Regions from separate parts of the Pseudomonas sp. Marseille-Q8238 genome, predicted to be linked through region 3. Evidence: predicted binding sites of a transcription regulator. Region 3 holds the regulator's gene; each other region holds the start of a gene.
The links. Region 3 encodes sigma-54, which starts transcription at its own class of promoters, with help from an activator protein. Its sites were predicted from a motif close to ANTGGCATNNANNTTGCTNT; they were not measured.
Positions count from the first base shown of each region.

Region 1: a site for sigma-54 is predicted at 3,462-3,481, ahead of ACWPW0_RS15940 (TorF family putative porin). Genes of this name have one in related genera too.
Region 2: a site for sigma-54 is predicted at 1,368-1,387, ahead of ACWPW0_RS08530 (TorF family putative porin). Genes of this name have one in related genera too.
Region 4: a site for sigma-54 is predicted at 3,548-3,567, ahead of glnK (P-II family nitrogen regulator). Genes of this name have one in related genera too.

Region 1 is NZ_CBCOPI010000001.1:3,413,995-3,419,145, forward strand. It holds gene ACWPW0_RS15925 (DUF4347 domain-containing protein) at 1-748, shown strand, start outside; gene ACWPW0_RS15930 (TolC family protein) at 801-2,288, shown strand; gene ACWPW0_RS15935 (hypothetical protein) at 2,481-3,290, opposite strand; gene ACWPW0_RS15940 (TorF family putative porin) at 3,573-4,295, shown strand; gene ACWPW0_RS15945 (DsbA family protein) at 4,520-5,151, opposite strand, start outside.
Region 2 is NZ_CBCOPI010000001.1:1,842,473-1,847,623, reverse strand. It holds gene ACWPW0_RS08535 (SfnB family sulfur acquisition oxidoreductase) at 1-377, opposite strand, end outside; gene ACWPW0_RS08530 (TorF family putative porin) at 562-1,287, opposite strand; gene ACWPW0_RS08525 (IS1182 family transposase) at 1,770-3,200, opposite strand; partial or broken gene ACWPW0_RS08520 (AraC family transcriptional regulator) at 3,451-3,655, shown strand; gene ACWPW0_RS08515 (hypothetical protein) at 3,662-5,095, opposite strand.
Region 3 is NZ_CBCOPI010000001.1:1,032,551-1,037,701, forward strand. It holds gene ACWPW0_RS04550 (HPr family phosphocarrier protein) at 1-55, opposite strand, end outside; gene rapZ (RNase adapter RapZ) at 70-927, opposite strand; gene ptsN (PTS IIA-like nitrogen regulatory protein PtsN) at 949-1,413, opposite strand; gene hpf (ribosome hibernation-promoting factor, HPF/YfiA family) at 1,428-1,736, opposite strand; gene ACWPW0_RS04570 (RNA polymerase factor sigma-54) at 1,883-3,376, opposite strand; gene lptB (LPS export ABC transporter ATP-binding protein) at 3,523-4,248, opposite strand; gene lptA (lipopolysaccharide transport periplasmic protein LptA) at 4,248-4,796, opposite strand; gene lptC (LPS export ABC transporter periplasmic protein LptC) at 4,783-5,151, opposite strand, start outside.
Region 4 is NZ_CBCOPI010000001.1:4,719,531-4,724,681, forward strand. It holds gene ACWPW0_RS21735 (secondary thiamine-phosphate synthase enzyme YjbQ) at 1-96, opposite strand, end outside; gene ACWPW0_RS21740 (ammonium transporter) at 309-1,559, opposite strand; gene ACWPW0_RS21745 (ammonium transporter) at 1,654-2,970, opposite strand; gene glnK (P-II family nitrogen regulator) at 3,010-3,348, opposite strand; gene ACWPW0_RS21755 (accessory factor UbiK family protein) at 3,757-4,017, shown strand; gene ACWPW0_RS21760 (YifB family Mg chelatase-like AAA ATPase) at 4,060-5,151, shown strand, end outside.

The DNA.
Region 1 (5,151 bases), 2.4 Mb from region 3:
TGCCAGCGGCGCACTGAGCTCGGTGACGCAAATTTCGCCCAACACCTACCGCGTCACCATCGACACGGTCGGTGGCCAAGGCACCCTCGGTCTGACCCTTAATGCCGCCAATAGCGGCATCGTCGATAGCCACGGCAATGCCCTGGCAGTATCGTTCAGCACACCGGGCTACGCCGTGAATACACCGACACCAACGGCACCTTCCCTACTGCCACCGGCGCCCAGCGGCGACCCGCAACTGATGGCCTACCCGCCGGTCGAGGCCCCGCCACCTGCCACCGGCGTACTGTGGCCCAGCGCACCGGGCCTGGACACAGCCGGCCTCACCTCGCCGCTGCTCCCGGCCCCTTTGTTCGAGCAACGCACCCTGGGCAGCGGCATTCCGCCTCTGGGCAATATCTTTATCAACAACGGCGCCCTGGCCCCGAGTTTCATTGCTCAAGTCTTCGGCAATAGTGACAGCAGCAATGGCTCCGGCACTGGTTTCCTCGGCTTTGGTGGTGGTGAGGGCGGCGTATTTGGCTCTAGCACCCTGAGCAGCATTTTCAGCACCGGAATCCCCGAGCCCACGTCCTTGCAAGCGTTTGGCAGCCAATCCATCAGTGATATCAACCAGGGGCTGCGCGGGGTCTTCGGCGCACCAACACTGGGACAACAGTTGCACGACCTGAACCAGGGCGAACAACGCCAGCTACGTGATTTGGCACTGGCTCTGAGCCAGTTCGAGTTCACTGAACCGAACGTTTGAATACAACACATCAAAAAGAAAAGTTGAGCCGTTTTTAGGGGGCGGCACAGGGATGAATAAAAACCAGAAGTTGTTCGGAGCCAGCCTGCTTGCGCTGGCGATCAGTGGATGCGCCGTCACCAGCCAACCCATCGAGCGCAGTGCCAGCGAGCAGCGCGCCCAGAGTGACCTGCAAAGCATGTTCAAGGATCAGGAGCCCCTCAACGCCCCCCTGACCCTGCATGACGCCATGGCCCGCGCCGTCAAATACAACCTCGAAGCGCGCCTTAAAGTGATGGAAGAAGCCATGGCCCAGCGCCAGGTCGATCTGGCCACCTTCGACATGTTGCCGCGCATGGCTGTCTCGGCCGGTTATGCGGGCCGCAACAACGTCAGCGCCTCCAGTAGCCAGAGCGTCAACACCGGCACCCAATCCCTCGAGCCCTCCACGTCGCAGGACCGTGACCGTGGCGTGGCAGACCTGACCATGGTCTGGAACGTGCTGGACTTCGGCGTCGCCTATGTCAGTGCCAAGCAACAGGGTGACCAGCGCCTGATCGTGCAGGAGCGACGCCGCAAGGTGCTCCATACCATCATTCAGGATGTGCGCTCGGCCTATTGGCGCGCCGTCGCCGCTGACCGACTGCTCACGCAGATAGACAGCCTCATGGCACGCGTCGACCAAGCACGCAGTAATAGCCAGCACCTGAGCACACAGCGTATTGGTGACCCTGTCCAGGCCCTGAGCTACCAGCGCGCGCTGATTGAAGCCACACGCCAACTGGAAGACCAGCGCCGTGCACTGTCGCTGGCCAAGACTGAACTGGCGGCGCTGATCAATCTGCCGATGGGCACTGCTCTTACCCTGGCCCCGGCAGGTGACTATGCGGTGCCAGAACTCAAGATCGAGATGGCTCGCCTCGAGCAACAGGCCCTGGCCAGCCGCCCCGAGTTACGCGAGCAGGACTATCAGGCGCGCATCAGCGCCGCAGAAACCCGCAAGGCCATGCTGCGCCTGCTGCCCGGCCTGGAGTTTTCCGCCGGTGGGCATTACGACAGCAACTCGTTCCTGGTCAATCAGAGCTGGGCCGACTATGGCGTGAAGGTGACCTGGAACCTGTTCAACGTTCTCTCCGCACCCGCCGCCATCGACGTGGCCAAGGCTGGCCAGCAGGTCGCCGAAGCCCGACGCCAGGCAATGTCGATGGCAGTGCTCGCCCAGCTGTATGTGGCCAATGCCAACTTCAATGAGGCACGCCGTCAGTTCGCTACCAGCCAGCAATTGGCCGGCCTGGACGAGCAGATCGCCGAGCAGTTGCGTAATCGCTACAAGGCACAGGGTATTGGCGAACTGGATCTGATCCAGGGTGAATTGAACACCTTGCAGGCCCACCTGCGCCGCGACCTGGCCTATGCCGAACTGCGCAACAGCTACGGTCAATTGTTTGCCAGTGCCGGGTTTGACCCGCTGCCAGAGGAACTGCCCTCGACCCAGTTGAGCGTCATTGCCCAGGCATTGAGCACCAGCGAGGACCGCTGGAGTCAGGGCAACATTCAGTAAGCCCCAAGCCTTCTTCAAGCCGCCTGCCAGGGCGGCTTTTTTATTTGGCGAATGCCTCTTACAGGCTCGCTGCACGTGCGCATGCAGGGAGCGTCATGCACACCTAGGGTAGGCCTTACACACCCAGCATTCGCTCTACTGGCAGTATGCCAATCGACTCTGTATCACTACTCTGTATCACTACGGCGCCTATCACTCTGGTCTAGCCTGCGGATGGATCAGGAACTGGCCGGCCTGGCCATCCACACCGGGCGTGCCGGCTGTGCCAGGCTGGCCATCTACACCCGGGTTACGGAAGACCTTGATGCCGGTTGGCCGCTTGACCAGTTGTCCGCTACCGCCCGCCCCACCCAGGCCGGCCGAGCCAGCCGCAGCACCAGCACCACCCGCCGTCAGTATCTGCACACCTGGGCCGTAGTTGCTGATGGGTATGTAGCCCTCGTCACTGAGGCTCCAGTAACGCACTCGGACATCTCCACCACGACCGCCTGCCCCACCGGTGCCGCCGGCGCCACCCGTACCGCCCGTACCTCCAGCACAGGCATCGGATGCACCGCCCGCACCACCATTACCACCCGCGCCCCCTACACCACCTGAGCCTCCCCGCGTATCCAGCAACATTGAACCGAAACGGCGCAAACCCAGGGCCAGCTCCAGGCTGACACCATCACCACCGGCTGTTCCGGGCTGACCTTCATGCCCGGCCGGCCCTGCATCGCAACCTCTGGCATCAACCACTGCCACCCCATCAGCACCAGCCTGACCCTCATGACCGGCAGCCAGCAGGCGGACATCACGGCCGATCCAGGCTTCGGCTGCCAGGATCTGAACACGCTGCAACCCCGGCACGATGCGCAAGGTTGCTCCATCTTCGAGCACCAACCGTTCGAGGCGCAGCACGGGCTGCCCGATTACGTGCTCCTGGCCAGCAGCCACGGTCAGTTCCTGTGCATTGATACAAGCCGCGCTCAGGCTGGCCAAGCAGAACAAAGCAACGCGCATATCCACCACTCCCCGTGCAAAAGATAGCGACTCTCCTGCAAGCCGCAGGCCAGTCGATTGCCTGCGCCCTATCGGCGCACAGGCTCGGAGAAATGCACGGTAGAAGTCCTTCCATCTATCAAAAATCAGCCAATAATCAATATAAGTCATTGATACATAAGACTTTACAAAATTGGCAAGGTATATGCTTTAGGGGAAGCGGCTTAAAAGAATTAGCGATAAACGCTAACGCACTTAGAGGGAATGCCCCCTCAACACTATCGAGCACTCAGGAGTATGAACATGCTGAAGAAATTGACCCTGGCGGTCTCCGTCGCTTCCACGCTTGCATTCAGCGGCCTCGCCGTCTCCGAGCCCTTCAAGAGCCCAATCGGTGAATTCGATGTGAGCATGACCGCTACTCTGGCCAGCGACTACATCTGGCGCGGCCAGTCGCAAACGGCAGGCCATGGCGCGATTCAGGGCAGCCTGGACGTGGCGCATGAAAGTGGTCTGTATGCAGGCATCTGGGCCTCCAACGTCGACGATCTGGCCTTCCCGGGCAACAAGAGCGGTGCCGATATCGAGGTCGACTATTACATCGGCTACGGCCACAGCTTCACCGACGACATCTCCGCCGACATCAGCCTGGCCAAGTACACCTACCCGGAAGCCAACGGCTGGAATGGCTATGAAGTGATCCCGACCATCAGTGCCTACGGCTTCACGCTGGGCTACAAATACGGTGTCGAGACTGGCGTGCACCCGTCCTATACCTGGGTCGCCTATGAGTATGAGCTGCCCTATGAAATCGGCATCTCGGCGTCCTATGGCCTGACCGATCAGAAGGCGGGCGGCAAGGACTACAACGACTGGAGCGTCGGCCTGAGCAAGACCTTCGTCGGCCTGGGCTTCTCCCTGACCTACACCGATACCAACATCTCCGGTGAAACCTGCGAAGCCACCTACGGCGACTCGGACTATTGCGACTCCAACGTCACTCTGGCGGTCTCCAAATCGTTCTAACGACGAAAAGCGGGCGCCTCGAAGCGCCCGGTTGATTCAAGTCCTTGGTTGAGCCGCCCGCAGAGGCGGCTTTTTTTCGCCCGGAGAATGGGCCTGTTCACGCCTCACGTCGTTACAAGCCGAAGGCCATCGCGCCGGTACTCCGGGTCGATGAAGCGTGACCTGCGCGGCCCGCCCCATCCTACGAAAGGCCGTTGGAATGCCATTCGATTCAGGTCGCGCCCCTAACTCGTCTGCGACTCACCAGGTGCCCGTACCCCGCCCCGCTCCAGCCAACGGGCCAGCAAGGGAGCCAGCTCCTCCAGCGGTCGATAGCCATTGGTGAGCAAGGCGAACTGACCATCACGTTCGGCCAGCAAGGTCGGGAACCCCGCGATGCCAAGGCATTGCACCCACTCGAAATCAGCAGCGGTAGCCGCCAGCATCTGGTCGCTGTCGAACAGCTCGGCGAACTCGATCCGGGGAATCCCGGCGCGCTCGGCCAGTTCGGCCAGCAAGGGGCCTCGTGTCACATCGAGCCCGTCCACGTAGAAGGCATACTGGATAAGCCGCAGCAATGGCCAGACGCTGTCCTGATCGAGACGGCGGGCCGTCACCAGCGCCCGGCAGGCCGGCTCGGTGTTGTAGACCAGGCCTTCGGGCAATGCAGTGGTGAAGGGCTGCCCAGTCATGGCATGGACATTCTGCCAATAGCCGAGAATGCGCGCTTCGTTCAGAGGATCGAGTGCGGCTTGCTCCTGGCGCAAGCCACCCAGCACGGTATGCAAGGGCACGCCGGAAGCAGCAGCCTGTTTAGCTAGCGCCTCGACAACCGGAGCGAAGCCCCAGCACCAGGAACACATCGGGTCCATTACGT
Region 2 (5,151 bases), 810 kb from region 3:
ACCAGGTTGAAGAAGAAACGCTTTTGCTCGTCGCTGCCCTGCAGGCGGATGTCTTCCAGCAGGCAGTAATGGTTCTGCGGGATCTGCCCCAGGGAGGGGTCGGCAGCGGAAATGATGGCGATGACTTCAGCCAGGGTCGCAAAAGACACCTCGGCGCCGCCATAGGCCTTCGGGACGGTGATACCCCACAGGCCACTGTTGGAGAACGCGTCTACCACGTCGGCGGGTACTTCACGGCGGCGGTCACGCTCGGCAGCGCCATCGCGCAATAGAGCGGCAATCCGATGAGCAACGGCGATGGCTTCAGCATCGTCACGGATGACATGAGCATCCGGCTGGCGAATGTCGTAGTGGGCGGAAGCAGTGGATGTATACATGACTCATCTCTTACGTACACGGAGTTGATACCTGTAAAAGCACAACCCATGCCACTTAATTTAATGTTTAAAAACAGCTACTTATGTAAATTCATCAACAGCTTAAGTACATGGGAGGCAACAAAGTGTTGGGTAACTGTTCACACAGCAACAGTTACCGAGCGAACAGCTACCTCCCGGGCACTCAGAATGTCTTGCCGACTTCTGCTACCAGCGTGGCGCCACACAGATCGTCATAGCCGCTGTAGGACAGGCATTCGGATTTGGACAGGTTGGTGTCGATGTAACTGGCCTTCCAATCCAGCCCCAACCAGGCGCGCGAAAGAGAGACCTGCCAGTCGTCATAGCGACTGCGGCCCTTGCCGGAGGTATTGAAGAAGACCTCATCCTTGTAGTCGGAGCGGGCGTAGCGCAGATCCAGCGTCGTCTCGAAAGGCAGCGCCACGGAATACCCCAGGTAGCCATAGAAATAGGATTCCTTGTCGGCCAGGTCATCCGAGTAATGAGCGCCGAGGGTCACGCCATACGCACTGAGCGAGCCGTAGTATTCGCTGTAATTCTGCACACTCTCGCCGTGGTACTCGTACTTGGCCCAGCCCAGGTCGAGCGCCACTTCGTCAGCGAGGGGAATAGTCCAACCAGCAATGTAATCCCACTCGCGAGTGGCCTTGCCCAGGTCGTAGTTGGAGGTGAATAACGCCAGGTAAGCGCCGGACTCGTGGCTGAGCACGGACGTCACTTGCAACGCCGGATCACCCAGCGTCTGCGAGATCCCCCGCGAGCGGTAATCGCTGAGCGCCGTCAGCGTCGTGTCCAGTGAAAAGCCGCTATCGGACAACGGCAAGGCAGTGGCGTGAGTAGCGGCCAGGCATAACGCCGCGGCAGTGATGATGCTCCCTGAAAAACGCATGAATTCCCCTTGATGGATGGCAGATTGAAAGGTCTGGTGTCGGCCGAGTGAAACCACTGCAACGCAACACCAGAACAGCCTTATCAAGTTTCAGGCCACTCAGGAAAATCCTTATATTTCAATTAGATAAATAGAAATCAGAGAAAGCATCAATGTGCCATTAACCGGCAATCTTCTGATCATCTGTTGATCAGGCAACAGTTTGAGGATGGTGTGCTCGGCCCGATAACAACGCGCCGCCTCGATCACCGTAGTTACTTTGAGAGAATTTGGCCCGGGGTTAATTTGTGCTTAGTGTCGTGGCTGGAGATGACTGCTTCCGGCCCAGAGTGTGTAAAAACACTTTCGCATCTCGTATGCCTCAGCCCAGTGCTCCTGGGCGAGGCGGTTTCCCAAGCAAATATCCACGCTCAGCACCAATAGTGCGTCAGAGCGTTTAAGAAGCCCTTCGACACCCCTTGGAGCAGCGAAAGCTGGGGCTTTTACGTCGTCATCGCCTTCAGCAAGTGTTCAGTACCGATGATTTTCATGACTCGTTTCATGTTGTAGGCGAGCACGTTGAGGCTCATCTCCGCGCTGACACCGACCAGTCTGCGTGTAAGGAAATGCGTGGAGCCCATCCATTGTTTGAGCGTTCCGAAGGGATGCTCAACAGTGCGCTTCCGGACTCGCATCATGTCCGGCATATGGTTCAACCGGCGCTGCATTTCCTCCAGCACCGCTTCATGTTCCCAGCGCCTTACTCGACGATTTGTGCTTGGCGTACACTGCGGTTTCAACGCGCATTTCTGGCAGTTTGAACTCCAGTAACAGTGCATATTCATGCCCTTCTCAACGCTGGAGAAGCGCCAGATCAATGCCTCGCCAGCCGGGCAGATGTATTCGTTTTTCGTCGCGTCATAAACGAAGGCATCTTTGTTGAACCGTCCATCTGCCTTGGCGCTTGAAGTCATCGGCTTTGGCACATAGGCGGTGATATTCGCGTCGTGACACGCTAGTATTTCTTCACCTTTGAAGTAGCCTCTATCAGCCACGACCGACAGCGTTTCTGAGCCGATGACTTCCCGCGCCTGCTTCGCCATAAAGCTGAGCTGGTCACGGTCGGAGCCGACGTTGGTAACCTCGTGAGCAACGATCAGATGATGCTGGGTGTCGACCGCCGTCTGTACGTTGTAGCCGACGATTCCGCTGCCGCGCGTCATCATTGAGCGAGCATCAGGGTCGGTCAACGAAACCTGTTTGTCAGGCGAATTGTTGAGCTGAGATTCGATCACCTGAAGCTCTTTCATTTGATTTCTGAGCTGGGCAATTTTATCTGCCAGACGCGTAGCGTCTGGTTCGGAAGCGGTTGGCACCTTCCGGTCGGCCGCATCAAGCGCGACCAGGTAACGGTTGATGCTTGACTCGATTTCCTCCATTCGCCGCTTCAGTTTGGCGCTGGTGAAGTTGCGGTCGCGGTTGTTCACCGCCTTGAATTTGCTGCCATCGATGGCGACCAGGTTTTCTCCGAAAAGCCCCAACTGTTGGCACAGCACAACGAACTGGCGGCAGACCCCGCGAATGGCCTTGCTGTTGTCTTTTCGGAAATTGGCGATGGTTTTGAAGTCAGGCATTAAGCGCCCGGTTAACCACATCAGCTCGACATTGCGCTGGGCTTCTCGCTCAAGGCGCCGGCTCGACTGGATGCGGTTTAGGTAGCCGTAGATATAGATCTTCAGCAGGATCTCAGGGTGGTAGGCAGGTCTGCCGGTATCGGCTGGAATGACGCCATCAAAACCCAGCATGGCCAGATCGAGCTCATCGACGAAGACATCGACCACGCGCACCGGATTGGTATCGCTGACGTAGTCGTCGAGGCTCTCGGGAAGTAAGGTGCTTTGACCTCGGTGTTCACCCTGGATAAACCGTTTCATGGGTTTCCCTTGCGATGAAATTCTCAGAAATCATAGCAAGGGTATGTCCTGACGTTTTTACACACTCTGGGCCGATTGGTGCCGGTGGTCGATATCTGCAATCGGCCAGTTGCAGCCGGTCGTGGGCGGCTACTATTGCCTTTAGCGTCCAAAAATAAATCTGTCCCCATTTCGACTCAGCCATGGTCACGCTGGCCTGCAGCCTACGCTGTATGAGCCGATACTTTTCGTACAAAACCTAGAGGTTCCCTACCGGCGCGACGAAGTGGCACCGCCGGTGAAATGCCTGGTGCCGCTGAGCATCGCGCTGGTGGCCCAAGGGGCCAAGCAGATGTGGGCGGGCGGCGAGGGTTTCCCCTATGACACGGGGCGTTTTCTGGTGGACGTCGCTGGACCTGCCGGCCAACTCGGAAGTCACCCTGGCCAGCCCGGAGCAGCCTTGCCTGGGCCTGAGCGCGACATCATGGCCTTGCGGGAGCGGGCGCTGGTGTCCTGACGCCGGGCGAGGGCGCCGCTACCTCACTGAACACCACCCCCATCTCGGTCAGCAACTCGGCGCGGGTGGCGGCCGAAGAGTCGCGGTAACCGCTCAGGTCACGGTATGCCGTCAGCGTCTGGGTTGTGGCCAGATCCGTTGCCCCTTGGCGCCATAGCCAGGGCAGCAACTGCAATCGGGCCTTGATCCGGTCAGAGGGGCGGTCGGCCGGCAGATGGTCGATCATGGCCACGGCTTGGGGCAGCAGTGCTGGCTCGGGCTGTTTCAGGCCCGCTTGCCGGGCCAGGTCCACAAGCTTGACCAGGGTGCTGATGTCTTCAAGGCTGCGCGGCCTGCCGGCGGCGGGTTCCAAGGCCTGGAATGCCTGCCGGTAGCTGGCGCTGAAGTCTTGGTGGGCTTGCCACTGCAGTTGAGCCACCTGCTGCCAGGCGCTGGCCTGTTCCAGCGCAGATTGCTTGATCGGGCGTTCGGCGAAATAGCGCGCGGTGGGCAGGTCATTACGCTCGCTGGCATCCTTGATGAGCTTTGGCCACAAGCGGGCGCCGTAATGGGTGTTGCCGTCCTGGGGCGCCGCGGCGAGCAGCGCATAGGCTTGGTCCGGGGCGCCAGTGATAGCCAGGCGGGTCATGTTCAGATAGGGCGTCAACGGCTCTGGCAGCGAGGCTCCGCCGGCTTTGAGCGCCAGCAGGTTGAGCTGGTTGAGGACGAAGCCTTTGCGCGAGTCGCGCAGTTGACCGGTGGCCTCGATTCCTTGGGCGACAAAACCCAAAGCCTGGGTCTTGTCGCCCATTTTCAAGGCCAGCTCGGCGAGGCTGAGCCAGTTGAAGGCGGCCATTTCCCGATCGCGCGCAAGTGCCTGGGTCACCGGGCTGATCATCCAACTGCGGGTATGCTGTGGGCTGCGCCGCATCGCGTAGATCATCCGGTCGTAACTGTCGAGCTTGTGCGCATACTCCAGCGCCAAAGCAAACAACGCACGGGCCTGAGTCTCGTCGCCCGCGCCGCAGTAGTGCACTGCCAGCCACATGAAGGCCCCGGCGCCGACGGTGCTGTCGCGCTCGGCCTGTTGCCGGGCAATGTCCAGCGCCTGATCCAGCAACGCTTCACGGCGCGCCGCGCTTACCTGTGGCAGCTCTGCCACTTCCACCAGCCGATAGGGCTGCGAGCCAGCATCAAGACCGGCGATGGTTTTGAGGGCGTCATCGACAAAACCGGCCCTGGCCTGGACCAGCGGCAGTGATGAATCGATATTTTTCTCCTGGCCGGCCTCAAGCAGGACGGCACGGGCCGCCTGATGCCAGTCGTGGCGGGCCATCAGGGCCTCGGCATTGCTGGCATGGGCAAGCAGTGGCAGGCAGGTGAGCAGCAGGGTGGTCAGCGTCCGTGCGAGGGTGTTCAACAGCGGGTCTCCGAAGGTTTAACGGGTAGGGTGGCAGGCTAGGTTTTGTACGTAAA
Region 3 (5,151 bases):
CTGCACGGGCGTGCAGGCCGAGTTTGTTGATGATGGTGATTTCACAGGCGGGCATTAAGCAGAAAATCCTTAGCTGAGGTCGCGGTGGCGAACCTGGACGTTTTTCAGAACCGGCTTGAGCGCTTCGCCCAGTCGGTTGGCCAGATAGACCGACCGATGGTGACCGCCGGTGCAGCCGATGGCAATGGTGACATAGGAGCGATTGCTGGCGGCGAAGCGCGGCAGCCACTTGTTCAGGTAGGTATGGATATCCTGGTACATCTCTTCGACATCCGGCTGGGCTGCCAGGTACTCGGCCACTGGTTGCTCAAGCCCGGACATCTCCCGTAGATCAGGTTTCCAGTAGGGGTTTGGCAGGCAGCGCACATCGAATACCAGGTCGGCATCCACTGGCATGCCGCGCTTGAAACCGAAAGACTCGATCAGGAAGGCGGTGCCTGGCTCCGGCTTGTTCAGCAGACGTAGCTTCAGTGTGTCGCGTAGCTGATAGAGGTTCAGGTTGGTGGTATCGATCTTCAGGTCGGCCAGGTCGATGATCGGGCCGAGCAACTGCGCCTCATCACGGATGGCCTCGGCCAGCGAGCGATTCTCGTTGGTCAGCGGGTGGCGACGACGGGTTTCCGAGAAGCGCTTGAGCAGGGTGTCTTCTTCCGCATCGAGATACAGCACGTCGCAGAGGATATGTCGGGCGCGGACTTCGTCGAGCAGTTCGGGAAAACGTTGGAGCTGGCTGGGCAGGTTGCGGGCGTCAATGGACACCGCGACCTGCGGGTGCAGCAATTCTGTTTGCAGTAGCAGTCGCTCGGCCAGTTCCGGCAAGAGGCCGGCGGGCAGGTTATCGATGCAGTAAAAGCCGTTATCTTCCAGAACGTCGAGGGCGGTGCTCTTTCCCGAGCCGGAGCGACCGCTGACGATGATCAGGCGCATGACAGTATTCCTACCCTGGGGTTATTGGCCGTTTTGCACGGCAACGACGACCTGATAGAGGCTTTCACTGCTTTGAGCCTGGCGTAGACGCTCGCGCACTTCGGCACGGTCAAGCATGCTGGCAATCTGGCGCAGCAGCTCCAGATGTTCGTCGGTCGCCGCTTCGGGGACCAGCAGAACGAACAACAGATCGACTGGTGCGCCATCGATGGCGTCGAAATCAACTGCCGCATCCAGACGCAATACCGCGCTGATCGGCGCAGCACAGCCGGGCAAGCGACAGTGGGGAATGGCAATGCCGTTGCCGAACCCGGTGGAGCCGAGTTTTTCGCGGGCAATCAGGCTTTCGAAAATGTCTTGCGCATCAAGGTCGGGCAATTCGCGCGCGATCAGGTTGGCAATCTGTTCCAGAACGCGCTTTTTACTGCCGCCCGGCACGTTCACTAGGGAACGGCCGGGGGTCAGGATGTTTTCAAGTCGGATCATGTCAGGGTTAGGTTTTAGCGCGCGGTTGCACCTTGTAGGCGTCCGAGCTGCTTTTCCTTATGTTTGATCAGTTGACGGTCAAGTTTGTCAGCGAGCAGGTCGATCGCTGCATACATGTCTTCGTGTTCGGCGTTCGCTACCACCTCGCCGCCGGCGATGTGGAGCGTCGCTTCGATTTTTTGCTTGAGCTTTTCGACCTCCATTATCACCTGCACGTTGGTGATCTTGTCGAAATGGCGCTCCAGTCTGCTGAGTTTCTCGCCGACATAGTCGCGCAGGGCGTCGGTCACATCCAGTTGATGTCCACTGATGTTGACTTGCATACCGCTTCTCCTTGTTGCCGTGTGTAAGAGACAGGCTAGCGGGCCTGCCACCGTAACACTCTGGCTTGGAAGGCTTTTGCAGGACTGTTCTGGAGATCCGGTCGGATGTCTGTACAGTTCTGCAAAAGCCTTCCCTCAGGGGCGGGTCACATCAGTCGTTTGCGTTCGCTCGAAGGCGCTATCCCGAGGGATTCGCGGTATTTGGCGACTGTGCGACGGGCCACCTGAATGCCCTGTGCCTCCAGTAAACCAGCGATCTTGCTGTCACTCAACGGCTTTTTAGCGTTTTCCGCAGCAACCAGTTTTTTGATGATGGCGCGGATCGCGGTGGAGGAGCATTCACCGCCTTCCGAGGTGCTGACGTGGCTGGAGAAGAAGTATTTCAACTCGTATATGCCACGGGGTGTATGCATGAATTTCTGCGTGGTCACGCGGGAAATGGTCGACTCGTGCATGCCGACGGCTTCCGCAATGTCGTGCAGCACCAGCGGTTTCATCGCCTCGTCACCATATTCGAGAAAGCCGCGCTGGTGCTCGACGATCTGCGAGGCAACCTTCATCAGGGTTTCGTTGCGGCTCTGCAGGCTCTTGATGAACCAGCGGGCTTCCTGCAACTGGTTGCGCATGAAGGTGTTGTCGGTGCTGGAGTCGGCGCGTTTGACGAAGCCGGCGTACTGCGCGTTGACCCGCAGGCGCGGGACCGCTTCCTGGTTCAGCTCGACCAGCCAGCGTTCGTTGTGTTTGCGCACGATGACGTCCGGGATCACGTATTCCGGTTCGCTGGATTCGATCTGCGAGCCAGGGCGTGGGTTGAGGCTCTGGATCAGCTCGATGATCTGGCGCAGCTCATCTTCCTTGAGCTTCATGCGCCGCATCAGTTGGCTGTAGTCGCGGCTGCCGAGCAGGTCGAGATGGTCGCTGACCAGGCGCTGGGCTTCGCTGAGCCATGGCGTATCGGCGGCATGCTGGCGCAATTGCAGGAGCAGGCATTCACGCAGGTCGCGTGCGCCTACACCAGCGGGTTCGAAGTGCTGGATGCGCCGCAGAACCGCTTCGACTTCATCCAGCTCGACGTCCATTTCCGGATCGAAGGCTTCGACGATTTCTTCGAGCGACTCTTCCAGGTAGCCCTGGTCGTTGATGCAGTCGATGAGCGTCACGGCGATCAGGCGATCGGTGTCTGACATCGGTGCGAGGTTGAGCTGCCATAGCAGGTGGGTCTGCAGGCTTTCGCCGGCCGAGGTGCGGGTGGTGAAGTCCCATTCGTCATCGTCGTTGCTTGGTAGGCTGCTGGCGCTGGTCTGGTAGACGTCTTCCCAGGCGGTGTCGACTGGCAGTTCGTTGGGAATGCTTTCGTGCCACTCGCCTTCTTCGAGATTCTCGACGGTGGCAGTAGTGGTTTCCTGATAGCTGGGTTCCTGCTCGACCTGGCGCGGTTGTTCTTCACCATCGGCCAGTGGGTCGGAGTTGTCGAAGTCCTCGCCTTCTTCCTGGCGCTCCAGCATTGGGTTGGACTCCAGCGCTTCCTGGATTTCCTGTTGCAGGTCCAGCGTTGAAAGCTGGAGAAGGCGAATGGCCTGTTGCAGCTGCGGCGTCATCGTCAGCTGCTGGCCCATCTTGAGGACTAGCGAGGGTTTCATGGCAGGAAGCTTTGCACCTTATTTGCCGGCGCTGGTGCGCCATTCACTACAGGGCGCCGGAGCGCCGCCAATAAGCAAATTATATGCCCGAAACTGATGGCCTTGCCTAGGCTTGACAATATCCGCGCAATGAGTGCGTGTTTGTGTCAGAGGCGGAATTCGTGGCCCAGGTAGACTTCTTTCACCAGCTGGTTAGCCAGGATGCTGGCCGAATCGCCCTCGGCGATAAGTTGGCCATCGCTGACAATGTAGGCGGTTTCACAGATGTCGAGGGTTTCACGGACGTTGTGATCGGTGATCAGAACGCCGATGCCCTTGGCTTTCAGGTGGTGAATGATCTGCTTGATATCACCCACGGAAATCGGGTCGACACCTGCAAAAGGTTCATCCAGCAGGATGAACTTGGGTTCGGTGGCCAAGGCGCGGGCGATTTCCACACGACGGCGTTCGCCGCCGGACAGGCTCATGCCGAGGTTGTCGCGGATGTGGCTGATATGGAATTCCTGCAGCAGGCTTTCGAGCGCCTTCTGCCGGCCCGCGCGGTCGAGGTCCTTGCGGGTTTCCAGGATGGCCATGATGTTGTCGGCCACCGAAAGCTTGCGGAAGATCGATGCTTCCTGAGGCAGGTAGCCAATACCCACGCGAGCGCGGCCATGCATGGGCTGATGGCTGACGTCGAGGTCGTCGATCAGTACGCGCCCCTGGTCGGCCTGGACCAGGCCTACGATCATGTAGAAGCAGGTGGTCTTGCCGGCGCCGTTAGGGCCGAGCAGGCCGACGATCTGGCCGCTGTCGATGGACAGGCTGACGTCGCGCACGACTTGCCGGCCTTTGTAGCTCTTCGCCAGATGCTGCGCCTTGAGTGTCGCCATTACTGAGGCTGCTCCTGCTCGCCGGCTTTCTTGCGCGGCTGGATGACCATGTCGATGCGTGGGCGCGGTGTGCTCACCGAGGCACCATTGGCGCGGCCGGCGTTGACGATCTGGCGCTGGGTGTCATAGACGATCTTCTCGCCTTCGAAGGTGTTACCTTCCTGGATCACCTTGGCCTGATCGATCAGCACGATGCGGTCATTGCTGGCGAAATACTGGATGGTCAGGCCGTAGGCTTTGACGATCTGCTTGTCGACAGAGGGTTTCTGCTCGTAATAGGCGGGCTTGCCGATCGAGGTAAAGACATCGACCTCGCCATCCTTGTTCTGGGTGATGGTCACGGTGTCACCCGTGATCTTCATGGTGCCTTGGGTGATGACGACGCCGCCGCGGTATACGGCTACACCTTGCTTGTCATCCAGCTCGGCACTGTCGGCTTGAACCCGGATGGGTTGGTCGCGGTCGCTCGGCAGAGCCCATGCGCTCACGCTTCCCAGTGCGGCGCTCAGGCTGATGATCAGTAGGGGGAGGGTTTTAACGAACCTCATGCTGGCCTCTTACGTTGGACAGTAGGAGTATCCTGCTGTCATTCATGTACGCTTTCATTCCTTGTGCCGTGGTAACCCCGTTGGCGGCCTCGATTCTAACGGCTTGCCGGGTTTGCGCATATTCCTCGTTCGGAAATAGGGTCATGCGGCTGCTGGTGATCACGGTAGGGCGGCCCTTGGCATCGGTGCGCGCGATACGCACTGCATCGATCAGCTCGACTTCCTTGCCCTCCGGGGCAACCTCGGCCCTGTCGCTGCGGATGTGCCAGGGGTACTCGGTGCCTCGATATAGCTGCATATCCGGCTTGCTTACCAGCGTGGTATCCGTGGCTTTCATGTGGTCCAGTTTGTCGGC
Region 4 (5,151 bases), 3.7 Mb from region 3:
GTGGCGCAACTCCGGCAAACCCGCCTGCAATTCCTCGCTCACCAGATGAAAGCCACGTGCCCTAGGGCGAAGCGTAATCAGCCGTTGTAGCCACATCACCCACGCACCTGCAGTGTCCCGTTGGGCGCGCATTCTAGGGTCTGTTGCGGGGTCATCACAACCGCACCGGAGCCTGTTTTAACGCGGCAACACGTCGCGTCAAAACAGACACGGCCCTCAGACTTGCGATGGAACATTCAACGCCTCCTTGGCGCCCGCAGAAAAAACAAAGGGCGCCGCAGCGCCCCTTGCCAACACCTGCTCAGGGACTATTTGCGGGTGAACTCCGGATAGGCTTCCATACCGCACTCGACGATATCCATGCCCTCGTACTCATCTTCCTCACTGACACGCAGGCCCATGATTAGTTTGATCAATCCCCACACGATCAGACTGGCGACGAAGACCCAGGCAAAAATGCAGGCCGCACCCAGCATCTGCGAGGTGAGGCTGGCGCTGCTATTGGTCAGGGGTACAGCCAACAGCCCCCAGATGCCGCCCGCGCCGTGCACCGAGATGGCACCGACCGGATCATCGATACGCAGCTTGTCGAGCAGCAGAATGCTGAACACCACCAGCACGCCACCCACGGCACCGATCAGGGAAGCCTGCACTGCCGTGGGCGTCGACGGCTCGGCGGTGATCGCCACCAACCCGGCGAGCGCTCCATTGAGGATCATGGTCAGGTCAGCCTTGCCGAACAGGATGCGTGCCACCACCAGCGCGGCGAGCAAACCACCGGCCGCCGCCATGTTGGTGTTGACGAACACCGAGGCCACCGCGTTGGCATCCTCGATGGAGCTGATCTTCAGCTGCGAACCGCCGTTGAAGCCGAACCAGCCGACCCACAGCAGCAAGGTGCCCAACGCCGCGAGCGGCAGATTGGCGCCCGGAATCGCATTGATCTGCCCATGGTTGCCGTACTTGCCGCGCCGCGCACCGAGCAGGATGACGCCGGCCAACGCCGCGGATGCACCGGCCAGGTGAACGACACCCGAGCCGGCAAAGTCCTTGAAGCCGACCTGCTTGAGGAAGCCACCGCCCCAGGTCCAGTAGCCCTCGATGGGATAGATCACGCCACACATCACCACGGCAAAGGCGAGAAAGGCCCACAGGCGCATACGCTCTGCCACCGCCCCGGAAATGATCGACATGCAGGTCGCGGCGAACACCACCTGGAAGAAGAAATCCGCCCGCGCCGAAAAGCTCGGAGCGTCCTTGCCCGCCGCGCTGACCGCTTCGACGGCATGCTCATTGCCGATCAGGAAGCCCACATGCGGCCACACGCCCCCTGCCGGGCCGTTGTACATCAGGTAATAGCCGACCAGCAGGTACATCACGCTGGCCAGGGCGTAGAGGGTGACGTTCTTGGCGAGGATTTCCGCAGTGTTCTTCGCCCGCACCAGACCGGCCTCGAGCATGGCGAAACCGGAAGCCATGAGCATCACCAGGGCGCCGCTGATCAACAGGTAAAAGGTGTCCAGCGCATACTGCAAGGGAATCAGTGCCGTGCTTTCCATACGTACTCCGGGATACCGAATGCATCGCGCCAGCAAGGGCGCAGACAGTAAAACGCCCGGCGAACCGGGCGTTTTTTTTGCACATCAGCAGGGCTTACAGGTTGTAGCCGCGTTCGTTGTGCTCGGAGAGGTCGAGGCCAACGCTCTCGGACTCTTCGCTGACACGCAGGCCCATCACCAGATCCAGCACTTTGAGGATGATGTAGGTGATGACCGCGGTGTAGATCACCGTGAAGGCAACGCCTTTGAACTGGATCCACAGTTGGCCGGCGATGTTGGTCACTTCACCGAAGCCACCCAGCGCCGGGGCTGCGAACGCACCGGTCAACAGGGCGCCGACGATACCGCCGATACCATGCACACCGAACACATCCAGGGAGTCGTCATAGCCCAGCTTGCGCTTCAGGCTGGTGGCGCAGAAGAAGCAGATCACGCCGGCAGCCAGACCGATGATCAGCGCACCAACCGGACCGACAGTGCCGGCAGCCGGGGTGATGGCGACCAGGCCGGCCACCACACCGGAGGCGATGCCCAGGGCACTCGGCTTACCGTGGGTGATCCACTCGGCGAACATCCAGCCCAGGGCAGCGGCAGCGGTGGCGATCTGGGTGACCAGCATGGCCATGCCAGCGGTGTCGTCAGCTGCTGCAGCGGAGCCGGCGTTGAAGCCGAACCAGCCGACCCACAGCATCGCGGCACCAATCAGGGTGTAACCCAGGTTGTGCGGCGCCATGGCGGTGGTCGGGTAGCCTTTACGCTTGCCGAGCACGATGCACGCCACCAGACCGGCAATACCGGCGTTGATGTGCACCACGGTGCCACCGGCGAAGTCCAGCACGCCCCAGTCCCACATCAGGCCACCTTCACCGCCCCAGACCATGTGGGCAATCGGTGCGTAGACCAGGGTGAACCAGACGACCATGAAGATCAGCATCGCGGAGAACTTCATGCGCTCGGCGAAGGCACCGACGATCAGGGCCGGGGTGATGATCGCGAAGGTCATCTGGAAGGTGATGAACACGCTTTCCGGGAAGGCACCGATCAACGCGTCCTTGGTCAACTTGCCGAGGAACAAGTTGCTCAAGCCGCCAACGAAGGAATTGAAGTTGGTGACGCCCGCTTCCATCCCGGTGGTATCGAACGCCAGGCTGTAGCCGTAGACGAACCAGAGGATGCTCATCACACCGGTGATGGCGAAGCATTGCATCATGACCGACAGCACGTTCTTGGAACGCACCATGCCGGCATAGAACAGCGCCAAACCCGGGATGGTCATGAACAGCACCAGTGCGGTGGCAGTCAGCATCCAGGCGGTGTCGCCAGAGTTGAGAACAGCCTCGTCAGCCATGGCCAAGCCTGGGGTAACGAGAGACAAAAGGGCTCCTAGCCCTGCGATCTTACGCAGAGTCATGTGTTTTTCTCCTGGGGCGTGTTGGGTTCGGGGGCTTACTTAAACCGCGTCTGTGCCGGTCTCGCCGGTACGGATACGGATCGCCTGTTCCAGATTGACAACGAAGATCTTGCCGTCACCAATCTTGCCGGTGTTGGCCGCCTTGGTGATCGCCTCGATGACACGATCCAGTTGGTCATCAGCGATGGCCACGTCGATCTTCACCTTCGGCAAGAAATCAACCACGTACTCCGCACCGCGATACAGCTCGGTGTGGCCCTTTTGCCGACCGAAGCCTTTGACTTCAGTGACGGTAATGCCCTGCACGCCGATCTCCGACAGTGACTCGCGCACGTCGTCCAGCTTGAACGGCTTGATGATGGCAGTGACTAGCTTCATGAAACTCTCTCCCGTATTGGTTGACTTGCCCCAGGAAAAAACGAACCCCGAACAAGTCTAAGCGCAGTGCCTGGCTTTTGAAACGCACCGGACGCCATGACGCCGGCTATTTCCGATGCCAACCAACCGCATCTGGTGAAACATTTCCCCGCCTCACCTGGTGAACCGTTACTGCATCGGTGCACCCGTCACAGGCAACTAAGCAGAAACCTTGCCAGCTCTCGCAAAAGTGGATTTTTTCAGGCACTTAGCCAGCAAACAGGTTTTTCAAGCCCTCTCCCTCATCCTGCAACGCACAAAAATGGTGCACGGCGATCCACGGGGATGTGCGAAAAGCGTGCAATCCACCCGCGCAAAGCCAGAAAAGCTGCGTGCTACACTGCCGCGTCTGTAATCGGAACCTTCAACATGCTGCCGCCCAAAGCCCTTCTCGACGCCCTCAGTAGCCATGCCTCGCGCCTGTTCAACGGGGAAACGCCACTGCCACGCGGCGAATTCGAAGCCCAGTTCAAGTCCTTGCTACAAAGTGCGTTCAGCAAGCTCGACCTGGTCAGCCGCGATGAATTCGACAGTCAGATGACCGTCCTGGCGCGCACCCGTGCACGCCTCGAAGCGCTGGAAGCCAAGGTCGCCGAACTGGAAGCCCAGCAAAAACCGCCTGCCGACTGATCCTCCGATCAGCGGCCGGTGACCTGATCAAAGGAGTGATCAATGTCCCTGGCCATCGTCCACAGCCGCGCCCAGGTCGGCGTGGAAGCCCCCACCGTTACCGTCGAAGCCCATCTGGCCAATGGCCTGCCGAGCATGGCGCTGGTCGGCCTGCCGGAAACCGCCGTCAAAGAGAGCAAGGACCGCGTGCGCAGCGCCATCCTCAACTCCGGCTTCGACTTTCCAGCGCGGCGTATCACATTGAATCTGGCCCCTGCAGACTTGCCAAAGGACGGTGGCCGGTTCGACCTGGCCATTGCATTGGGCATTCTTGCAGCCAGCGGGCAGATTCCAGCAGAAGGCCTCGATACCCTCGAATGCCTCGGCGAGCTGGCGCTGTCTGGCGCGGTGCGTCCAGTGCAGGGGGTCTTGCCGGCTGCCCTCGCCGCCCGTACAGCCAAGCGCATGCTGGTGGTGCCCAAGGCCAACGCCGAGGAAGCCTGCCTGGCTTCGGGCCTGCCCGTACTGGCCGTCGATCATCTGCTGGAGATCGCCGCCCACCTCAATGGCCATACACCGTTGCAGCCTTACCAGGCCACAGGATTATTACGAGAAACACAGCCCTACCCGGACCTGTCCGAGGTTCAAGGCCAACTGGCCGCCAAACGCGCCCTGCTGATCGCCGCCAGCGGTGGACATAACCTGCTTTTTACCGGCCCTCCCGGCACGGGCAAGACCTTGCTCGCCAGTCGCCTGCCCGGCCTGCTGCCACCACTGGATGAGCGGGAAGCCCTGGAGGTCGCCGCTATCCACTCAGTGGCCAGCCATGCCCCGCTGCAACACTGGCCACAGAGACCCTTTCGCCAACCGCACCACAGTGCATCCGGGCCGGCACTGGTCGGCGGAGGCAGTCGTCCGCAACCCGGCGAAATTACCTTGGCCCACGAAGGCATTCTGTTCCTCGATGAACTTCCCGAGTTCGACCGCAAGGTATTGGAAGTCCTGCGCGAGCCCCTTGAATCAGGCTGCATCGTGATCGCCCGGGCGCGTGACAAGGTACGTTTCCCGGCACGCTTCCAACTGGTCGCAGCGATGAATCCCTGCCCTTGCGGTTACCTGGGCGATCCGAGCGGGCGCTGCCGCTGCGCGCCGGAC